DNA from 3 places in the Thermochromatium tepidum ATCC 43061 genome. Region 3 is predicted to be linked to each of the others. Evidence: predicted binding sites of a transcription regulator. Region 3 holds the regulator's gene; each other region holds the start of a gene.
The links. Region 3 encodes sigma-54, which starts transcription at its own class of promoters, with help from an activator protein. Its sites were predicted from a motif close to TGGCANGNTNCNTGCTT; they were not measured.

Region 1: the regulator sigma-54 is predicted to act here: its motif matches at 1,531-1,547, upstream of nifV (homocitrate synthase).
Region 2: the regulator sigma-54 is predicted to act here: its motif matches at 1,906-1,922, upstream of nifE (nitrogenase iron-molybdenum cofactor biosynthesis protein NifE).

The regions. Positions count from the first base shown of each region.
Region 1 covers NZ_CP039268.1:2,081,583-2,084,858, reverse strand. The annotation lists gene E6P07_RS09605 (hypothetical protein) at 1-547, shown strand, start outside; gene thpR (RNA 2',3'-cyclic phosphodiesterase) at 617-1,147, shown strand; gene nifV (homocitrate synthase) at 1,562-2,728, shown strand; gene E6P07_RS09590 (nitrogenase-stabilizing/protective protein NifW) at 2,715-3,056, shown strand; gene E6P07_RS09585 (helix-turn-helix domain-containing protein) at 3,148-3,276, shown strand, end outside.
Region 2 covers NZ_CP039268.1:2,065,604-2,068,879, forward strand. The annotation lists gene E6P07_RS09490 (NifB/NifX family molybdenum-iron cluster-binding protein) at 1-87, shown strand, start outside; gene E6P07_RS09495 (hypothetical protein) at 143-1,105, shown strand; gene E6P07_RS09500 (nitrogen fixation protein NifQ) at 1,093-1,680, opposite strand; gene nifE (nitrogenase iron-molybdenum cofactor biosynthesis protein NifE) at 1,962-3,276, shown strand, end outside.
Region 3 covers NZ_CP039268.1:2,327,808-2,331,083, forward strand. The annotation lists gene lptA (lipopolysaccharide transport periplasmic protein LptA) at 1-395, shown strand, start outside; gene lptB (LPS export ABC transporter ATP-binding protein) at 392-1,117, shown strand; gene E6P07_RS10725 (RNA polymerase factor sigma-54) at 1,196-2,686, shown strand; gene hpf (ribosome hibernation-promoting factor, HPF/YfiA family) at 2,722-3,042, shown strand.

The DNA of each region.
Region 1 (3,276 bases), 250 kb from region 3:
GGTCCTTTTGATCTACACCGCGCTCCAGACGAACTGGATGACGACCTGGCCGCTATTCGCGCTCCTTGGCACAGTGATCGCGGTGATGGCGGCGCTCTGGTTCAATACTATCGTCGTGGCCGATCGGCACCGCACGGTCTCGCGCGTCAGCGAGCGTCATTCCAAGGAGCGCGAAAAGATCCGGCTGCGTGCCGAGCAGGTGCGCGTCAAGGCCACGCGCGAGGCCGCCGATCTGGTGGCCAGGGCGCGGAGGCGTGCCGCGGCGGGCCTGAGCCTCAAGACCGGCGTGGTGGTCGGCGGGGCGGTCGGTGTTGGGGTTGCCATGATGCTGGCCCAGTTCATGACGCTGGGATTGGCGACTGTGGCGGCGGCGGGGGGTGCGGCGCTCGGCTATACGGTGCGGGCGCGTCAGGAGAAGACGATCGCCGCCAAGCGGCTTGCCGCCGAGGAGCGCGCCCTCCAGGTGATCGCGGTCGCCGAGGAGACGCCGGCCCTGCCGCGGCGCAAGGACAGGCGGCCGGGTCCTGCGGCTGATTCGCTCGATTAACCCGATGAATGCGGAGAGGCTGAAAGACGCCCTCCATGGCTTGATTGCGCCTCTCCCTAGAGCCCCGGAATGGCAATGGCTGACCGCTGGTTTCTTGCGATCTGGCCGGATGCCCAGGCACGTACCGCACTCGAGCGCCAAGTGTCTAGGCTCGGGCCGCTACCGGGCCGGGCGACCCATCCGCTCGACTGGCACCTGACCCTGGTCTTTTTGGGCGAACTCGCGCCCGAGCGGCTGGCGTGCGTTGAGACCGTCCCCATCGCCATCGCGGCCCATACCGCCCCCTTTGAGGTCAGCCTCACGCAGATCGATCGCTTCCCTCACGCGCAGGTGTTGTGGTGCGGTCCAGACCATACCCCTGAACCCCTGGCACACCTGGTCGCCGACCTCCAGTCGGCTTTGGCGGCCTGCGGGATCGTCCCCGAGTCTAGGCCCTATCGCCCCCATCTGACCTTGGCGCGCCGGGTACGCGCCGCGCCCGCGCGGCGATTCCAGTCCCCCATCACCTGGACGGTGCGCGAACTGGTCCTGGCCTTTGGCATCGCTGGTGCAAGACCAGGCTATCGCATCCAGCGCCGCTATCCTTGCGGTGCGCCTTGACCTGGATCGGCTGAACTCGGTTAGGTTTCATGTCATAGACCCTCCGCAAGGAAACCCGCGACTTGAGTCGCGGGAGGAATGGCGGGTGCGCGAAGCGCACCATGTGGTGTATAATACAGTGTGGTCTCCGGGCGCACGCCGACTGCAACGCCAGTCGAAACCTGGCCCGGATTGGCAGCGGCGCCCCGCTGCCAAGGGCGGCTGTAAACACGCCCAATGTTGGGGATGTGGTCAACCATGTTTGCTGCGTCTCACAATAAAGCCTTCGACTTCAGTCGAGGGTTGTTTACAGGTCGCACCACACCCCTAAGCTGTGTCGCCTTTGCGACCCCGGGTTTGGGCTGTCTTGATTCAAGCGATTGATTTAAAAGCAATTAGATTTCTGGCATTTCTATTGCTTTTGATCTCGTCAGCATGAGACAGTTCGCAAAGAGCCAATCGGCCATGATCATCAATGACACGACCCTGCGCGATGGCGAGCAGTCGGCAGGTGTGGCCTTTACGCGCGCCGAGAAGCTCGCCCTTGCCTGTGAGCTCGATGCGCTCGGCGTCCCCGAGATGGAGGTCGGCATCCCGGCGATGGGCGAGATGGAGCGTGATGACATCCGCGCCCTGGTCGACCAGAGGTTAAGGCCGCGCCTGATGGTCTGGAGCCGCCTACAGGCGCGCGACATCGCCGCCTGCGCCGGACTCGGCGTGCCTCTGATCAACATCTCGGTACCGGTCTCGGATCAACACCTGCGTCATAAGCTTGGGCGCGACCGTGTTTGGTTACTGGATCAGATCCCGCGTCGCATCGACCAAGGGCTCGAGCTGGGATTTGAGGTCTGCATCGGGGGTGAGGACGCCTCACGCGCCGATCCTCAATTCCTGCTCCAGGTCATCGAGGTGATAGAGCGTGCCGGTGCCCGTCGCTTCCGCTTTGCCGATACCCTGGGCATCCTTGAACCCTTCGGGGTCTATGCGCGCATCGCCGAGCTGCGGCGTCACACCGACCTAGAGCTCGAGATGCACGCCCATGACGACCTCGGTCTGGCCACCGCGAATACACTCGCCGCTGCCAAGGCAGGTGCGACCCATCTCAATACGACCCTGATCGGACTCGGTGAAAGGGCGGGCAATGCCCCGCTCGAAGAGGTCGTGCTGGCGCTCGAGTGTTGTTATGGGATCGTCACCGGGATCGATCTGCGCCGTCTCCCAGAGGCCGCCCAACGGGCCGCTACAGCGGCAGGGCGCCCGATCCCTTGGCACAAGAGCGTCGTTGGCGATGGGGCTTTTACCCACGAATCCGGCATCCATGTCGATGGCCTGCTCAAACACCCCTCCAACTATCAAGGCTTTGATCCGTCACTCGTCGGGCGTAGCCATCGCTTTGTGTTGGGTAAGCATTCGGGGACCCATGCGGTCCAGGCCGTGATGGGTCGCTTAGGGATCCAGATGGGCCCACAGGAGGCCGTGCGTTTGCTTGCCAGGATTCGGGTTCAGGTCGCCAAGACCAAACGTCCGCCGACCGACGCTGAGCTCATGGCCCACTGGCGTTGTCTTACGGAATCCCAGGAGCGACAGCATGCCGATCCCTAAACGGATCCTCCCTGGCCTGGTCTCGGCCGAAGACTTTCTCGAATACTTTGGGGTCGATTACGACCCTGAGGTCGTGAGAGTGGCGCGGATCCAGATCCTCAAACGGTTTCATGATCATCTCGAGGCGTACCGGACAGGCGAGGGCGAACCCGGACCCGATGACTACCAACGCTTACTGACCCGTGCTTATGAGGAGTGTCTGCACCGGCCTGCCGGTAGCGGACGGGCGCTGGGCGTACCACGGCGCATCATCGCTGAGGTCCCTGTGGCAGATCTCATGGCGGATCTAGCGGCTAGGAACCCTCGCCCTGGACGAGCGGAGGGCTAGCGCAGCTCCTGAATGACTTGCCCATTCTTTCGTACTCTTGCGTCTTTGCCTGCATTCAACCCGTCTCTCGCATGATCACACCGAAGGACCCATGATCCTCGCCCACAAGATCGCGCTTGACCCGAACGACCGACAGGCGACCGACTTCAAAAAAGCCGCCGACGTGGCGCGCTTCGCCTCCAACTGGGTCTTGGCTGAATGGAAGCGTCAGTACGAGGCC
Region 2 (3,276 bases), 260 kb from region 3:
CCACCCTGGCTGGCCCGGGTCATGGGGATCGAGGCCGCGAGCCTTGCCCGCTATCGCCTGCACATCGAGCAGGCGGAAGAGGGGTGAAGACACCCGGCGCGTCAGCGAGGCCGATACCCAGTCAGTGCCTGGAGGAGGAGGGATGACACCCGCAGAAATCGCTGCATTCGAGACGGCCTGCGCCGAGGTCTGTGACCAGGTGCCGGTCACTCAGGGGCCAGACGCACTCGCCCAGGCACTCCAGCGCATCCTGCCTCGGTGTGACCTGCGCGAGGCCCTGGTGCGCGGTGGCTGGTATCGCCTGGGGGGTGTCGTCACCGCCGATGGGCGACGGTTAGCCGATGACCTCGAGCACTGGGTCACCGAGACCCTGGCGCGTTACGATGACGACCTCGCCGCCATGGTCGAGTCCGAGGCCGATGATTCGCCCTTTGCCACCCGTGTTCTCGGCAAGACCCATTATTGGGTCGCGCGCGTCGGTCCTGAGGTGACGGAGTTTCTTCAGATCGAGCTCGAGGAGCTGCAAGAGGTCATCTCTCATCGGCTCTTCGTCCCCGACGTGGCGCCGGCAAGCCTCGAAGACCTCATCGACCCCCGCCCTCTCCCCTCGCCCCCGATCGCCGTGTTAGGCCAGCCGGCCTATCGGCTAAGGCGCATCACCCTCATACGCGAGTTTCTCGCGGCGATGCGCGAACAGCGCCCCGAGCCCCAACCAATCCATCGCTTCGTCGCCGATTGGCAGCGCAGCAGCGCCGAGCGTGCCTGCGACCTTGCCAACCACTGGGTCTTTAGTCTCCGCGAGCATCTCGATCCCTATCGTCAGCCGATCAAGCATGCCATCCCGGTGGCAGCACTCCATGGCACGGCGCCGCGTTTCGCGGCCAGCGACGGCGCCCGCGGTCTCGACCTCGCCGAGGCGATCGCCCGTTTCGATCGCCAGATCGGCTATCCGATGGCCTGGTTCTTCCACCTGCTGACCACCAAGGCCGTACCCCAGTGCGTGGCAGCGACGGTCGTCGAGGATTTCGCAGACGGGTTCGCCTATCTGCCCGACCGCGACCTTCAGATCGTGCGCGACTGGCTGCATCGACCCTATGTGTTTTGATCCTCAGGTCCAAAGCAGAGGGCGTAATCAGCACACGCGCCACACGAGGGCGCCGGGCAGAGGTAGAGGCCGTCACGCTGGCAATAGTGGCGGTAGATGAGCTTTTTCCACTTCATATCGCTGCGGTTCAAGGCCGCCAGCGATGGAAAGGCGGTCTCCATCAAGAGCGACAGCTCGTTGCGATCGGCCAGTCCGAGGTCCTGCCATAGATGGTCGCGCCCGGCACAGCCGTGCGCGACCAGGCGTGCGACCCACCCCTCGGCCTGGCTCTTGCCGGCACGGTAGCTGAGGAGGAGATCAATCAGGTCATCGAGTTCCGGAAGGTCTTGGCATCGCCCCGCTTCTAATGACAGCGGGGGTCCTGGGAAATAGTGGTCCCAGAGGGCCGTGAAATCCGGCGGCTCCAGACCGAGTCGCGTCGGCAGGACGCCCGCGCCGCAGGCGCGTCCGGCGATGAGACTGGCCAGGAGCGGACGTAGGGGATCGGTGGCGTACTCGGCCGCGGCGGGGCGACGCATGAGTTCGGCCACCAGGGAGGCACGACAATCACAGGCTGGATTCAGGGATGATCTCATCTGTGCAACACCCTGTCTTTGACCTCTCATTAGAGGTGATCTGGGGTCGAATCACTCAAAAGGCGTGCCATGCGATGCTGGCAGGATGGGGATGCCCATCGCCCCTGGACCTGTGACCTCTGGGGTCAGGGGTTTGAGCGCTATCGAACACCCGTCTTTGTCATAAAGGCGACAAAGGGTCATCCACCCCTATTTTTTAGTCAATTAGATCAATCGATTGGATGTTGGCGCGTTCTATGCGTTTCAGAGGATCAGGATGATTGACCAGACGGCATACCACCATGAGACCCGCCCAGATCGCTGCCCTCCTCGATGAGCCTGCCTGTGAACACAACGCCGGGCCCAAACCCGGTTGCACGCGGCCCAAACCCGGTGCCAGCGCTGGGGGGTGTGCCTTCGATGGTGCCCAGATCGCGCTGCTCCCGATCGCCGATGTCGCGCATCTCGTGCATGGCCCGATCACCTGCGCCGGGACCTCCTGGAATAATCGCGGCACCCGCACCACCGGGCCGGCGTTATTTCGGATCGGGATGACCACGGATCTCACCGAGCAGGACATCATCATGGGACGCAGCGAAAAGCGTCTCCTGTACTCGATCAAGCAGGCGATCGAGACCTATAGACCAGCGGCGGTCTTCGTCTATACGACCTGTGTGAGCGCACTCATCGGGGACGACATCGAGTCGATCTGTAAGACCGCTCAGAGTCATTTTGGGGTACCCGTCGTCCCGATCGATGCCGCCGGCTTTTACGGCAGCAAAAACCTCGGCAACCGTCTGGCCGGCGAGGCGATGCTCGAGGATGTGATCGGGACCCGCGAACCAGACCCCCTGCCTCCGGCCATCCTCGCCCAGCGCCCCGGCATCCGCGTGCATGACATCTCCCTGATCGGCGAATTCAACATCGCCGGTGAGTTCTTCCATGTCCTGCCGCTGCTCGATGAGCTCGGGCTCAGGGTGATCGGGATGCTCTCGGGCGACGCGCGTTTTCGCGAGGTGCAAACCCTGCATCGCGCCGAGGTGAGCATGGTGGTCTGTTCCAAGGCCCTCCTCAATGTCGCGCGCAAGATCAAAGAGCGCTGGGGCGTGCCCTTTTTCGAGGGCAGCTTTTATGGTCTCACCGCCCTGTCCCAGGCCCTGCGCGATCTCGCCCGGCAGATCGGCGATCCTGACCTGACCCAACGCACCGAGGCGCTGATCGCACGTGAGGAGGCCAAGACCCGAGCGGCACTCGAACCCTGGCGCCAGCGACTGCTCGGCAAGCGGGCCTTACTCTACACCGGCGGCGTCAAATCCTGGTCGGTGGTCTCGGCCTTGCAGGACCTAGGGATGACGGTGGTCGCGACTGGGACCAAGAAGTCCACCGCGGAAGACAAGGCCAGGATCCGCGCCCTGATGGGGCCTGACGCCCGGATGATCGATGAGGGGAGCCCTAAGGCGCTGCTCTCGGCTTATCACGCGCTTGAGGCCGACATCCTGATCGCCGGTGGGCGCAACCTCTACACCGCACTCAAGGCGCGCATCCCCTTCCTCGATATCAATCAAGAGCGCGAGTTTGGCTATGCCGGCTATGCCGGGATGCTGGAGCTGGCCCGCC
Region 3 (3,276 bases):
ATATCGAGGCCGATGAGGTCGAGGTCCGCGAGTCCGACAACACCAGCATCTATGTCGGTCAGGTCCAGGTCGAACAGGGCAGCATGCAGCTGCGCGCCGACCATGTCACTGTCTATCATCGCGAGGACCGCCGCCCGCGTCTGATCATCGCCCTCGGCACGCCGGCCAGCTACAAACAATTGCTCGACGACGATCAGGGCGAGGTCCGGGCGTTTGCCAAGCGCATGGAATACGACGCTGACAAGGACGAGCTGGTGCTGATCGGTGAGGGTCTGCTGATCCAGGGCGAGGACCGTCTCACGGGGGAGCGCATCCTCTACGACCGGGCCAGGGCCCGTTTCCGTGCCGGCGGCGCAGGTCGGGTCAAGATCACCATCACCCCGGATGCCTCATGAGCGGTCTGAGCGCCGAACACCTGATGAAGCGCTACGGCAGTCGTCAGGTGCTCCAGGATGTCAGTGTCAAGGTCGAGCCGGGTAAGGTCGTGGGCCTGCTCGGGCCGAACGGCGCCGGCAAGACGACCTGCTTTTATCTGATCGTCGGTCTGATCCATGCCGACCAGGGTCGCATCCTGCTCGACGGGCGCGACCTTACCCGGCTGCCCATGCACGCCCGGGCGCGCGCCGGTCTGAGTTACCTACCCCAGGAACCCTCGGTCTTTCGCAAGCTGACTGCCCGCGAGAATATCCTGGCCATCCTCGAGACGCGGCGCGATCTCAAGCGCGCCGAACGCGAGGAACGCGGTGAGCGTCTGCTCGAGGACCTGGGCATCGCCCATGTGGCCGACTCGCTCGCCCTCAGCCTCTCGGGTGGCGAGCGCCGCCGGCTGGAGATCGCCCGCGCCCTGGCGGTTGAACCCAGGGTGATGCTGCTCGACGAGCCCTTCGCTGGTATCGATCCGATCGCCGTCGGCGACATCAAATCCATCGTCACCCATCTGCGTGATCGCTCCATCGGGGTACTCATCACCGATCACAATGTGCGCGAGACGCTCGCCATCTGCGACCATGGCTACATCATCGGCAGCGGCACCGTGATCGCCGCCGGCGAACCGGCCGAGTTGTTGGCCAACCAGCGGGTGCGCGATGTCTATCTAGGTGCCGATTTTTCCATGTAGACTAGACTCAGATTACGGACACCCCATGATGGCTTAAACAGCAATAGACAGACCACAGTTCGGACGCCAACTCGATCGATGAAGCCATCCCTTCAGCTTCGACTCAATCAGCAACTCACGATGACGCCCCAGTTGCAGCAAGCGATCAAACTGCTGCAGCTGTCAACGCTCGAGTTGCAGCGCGAGATCCAGGAGGCGCTCGAAAGCAATCTGATGCTTGAAGAAGGCGAGGAATCCGAACCGCTCGAGGCGGAGTCACTGGAAGATTCCCCTCTGACCCAGCTCGAAGATGATCCCTTCGGTTCTAGCGCATCCGAGTCCGAGTGGCTCCTGGAACGCGAGGTACAAGCCGAGTCGTATGAGATACCGGAGGAGCTGCCGGTCGATACCCAATGGACCGACGTCTTCGACAGCTACCTGCCGCCAACGGCCCACGGCATGAGGGATGACACAGACCAGGACCCACTGTCGAACCGCTCACGTCCGCAGACGCTCTGGGATCATTTGATCTGGCAGCTGAATCTCAGCCGTTTGAGCGAGCGCGATTTCATGATCGCCCAGGCCGTGGTCGACGCCATCGATGCCAACGGCTATCTGCGCGCCGATGTCGATGAACTGGTGGCCACACTCGCCGATCCCACGATCGGCGCCGATGAAGTCGAGACCCAGATCCATCGCGTCCAGTCACTCGACCCAGCTGGCGTCGGGGCGCGCAATCCGCGCGAGTGCCTGTTGATCCAGCTGCGCCAGCTGTCGCCCGAAACGCCCTGGCGCAACCTGGCCATCGCCGTGTGCGAGGCCGGATTCGAACATCTGCCGCGCGGCGACGTCACGGCCCTCTCACGCCTGCTCAAGGCGCCCGAGGACGACCTGACCCAGGCGCTCGATCTCATCCGCCGGCTCAACCCGAAGCCGGGCCGCTTGCTCGCAGAGACGCCCTCGGAGTACGTTGTACCCGACATCTTTGTGCGTAAGAAGGATGGCCGCTGGCAGGTCGAGTTGAACCCTGACATCACCCCCAGACTCAGGGTCAACGCCGACTATGCGCGCCTGGTACGCCGCGCCGACCAGAGCAGCGATGGCCAGACGCTCAAGAGTCACCTCCAGGAGGCGCGCTGGTTCATCAAAAGCCTGGCAAGCCGCAACGAAACTGTACTGCGCGTGGGCGCCAAGATCGTGGAGATGCAGCAGGACTTCCTCGAATACGGCGAAGTGGGGATGCGGCCCATGGTGCTGCGCGACATCGCCGAGGCCCTGAATCTGCACGAGTCGACCATTTCACGGGTGACCACGCAAAAATACATGCATACACCCCGAGGCACATTCGAGCTCAAGTATTTCTTCTCGTCCCACGTCAATACCACCTCTGGCGGCGAGTGCTCGTCGACGGCGATCCGCGCCCTGATCCGCAAGCTGATCGCGGGAGAATCCCCGCGCAGACCTCTCAGCGACAACAAGATCGCTGAGGAACTGGCAAGACAGGGCATCGACGTCGCACGCCTCACAGTCGCCAAATACCGTGAGGCTATGGGTATCCCGGCCTCGAGTGAGCGCAAACGCCTGGCTTAAACAGGCTGTTTGATTCTTTATCAAGGAGTTTAATGATGCAAATCAATCTGACGGGTCATCACATCGACGTCACCGATGCGCTGAAGTCCTATGTCGACAGCAAATTCGAGCGTCTGGCACGCCACTTCGACCACGTCATCAACGCCCATGTCGTCCTGAGCGTCGAAAAGCTCGAGCAGAAGGCCGAGGCCACACTCCATGTCAATGGCGGCAAGGTCTTCGCCGACTCTGTGCACGAGGACATGTATGCGGCCATCGACAGCCTGGTCGACAAGCTCGATCGCCAGGTCATCCGCTACAAGGAGAAGAAGAGCAGTCACCGCGGCGGAGCCGTCAAGACGGCCGAAGCGGAATGAGATCGGCCTCTCCAGTACCTTGGAAGCCGTGTCTTCCGAGGTGATGGAGGCAACACCCATCACACCTCGGTGGCCGGTGCCGCCGGCGCCTGAGGTGTCTTTACATCGAGAACACGACAGAGCGATCAGGCACCAAGTGCGCCCGTCCGCCCGAGGTACCCCAATCTATGACCAGCATCGAATGCCAGCAGCATCCTGGTTGGATCAGCCATTACCCCCGACCACCTGCGGGCG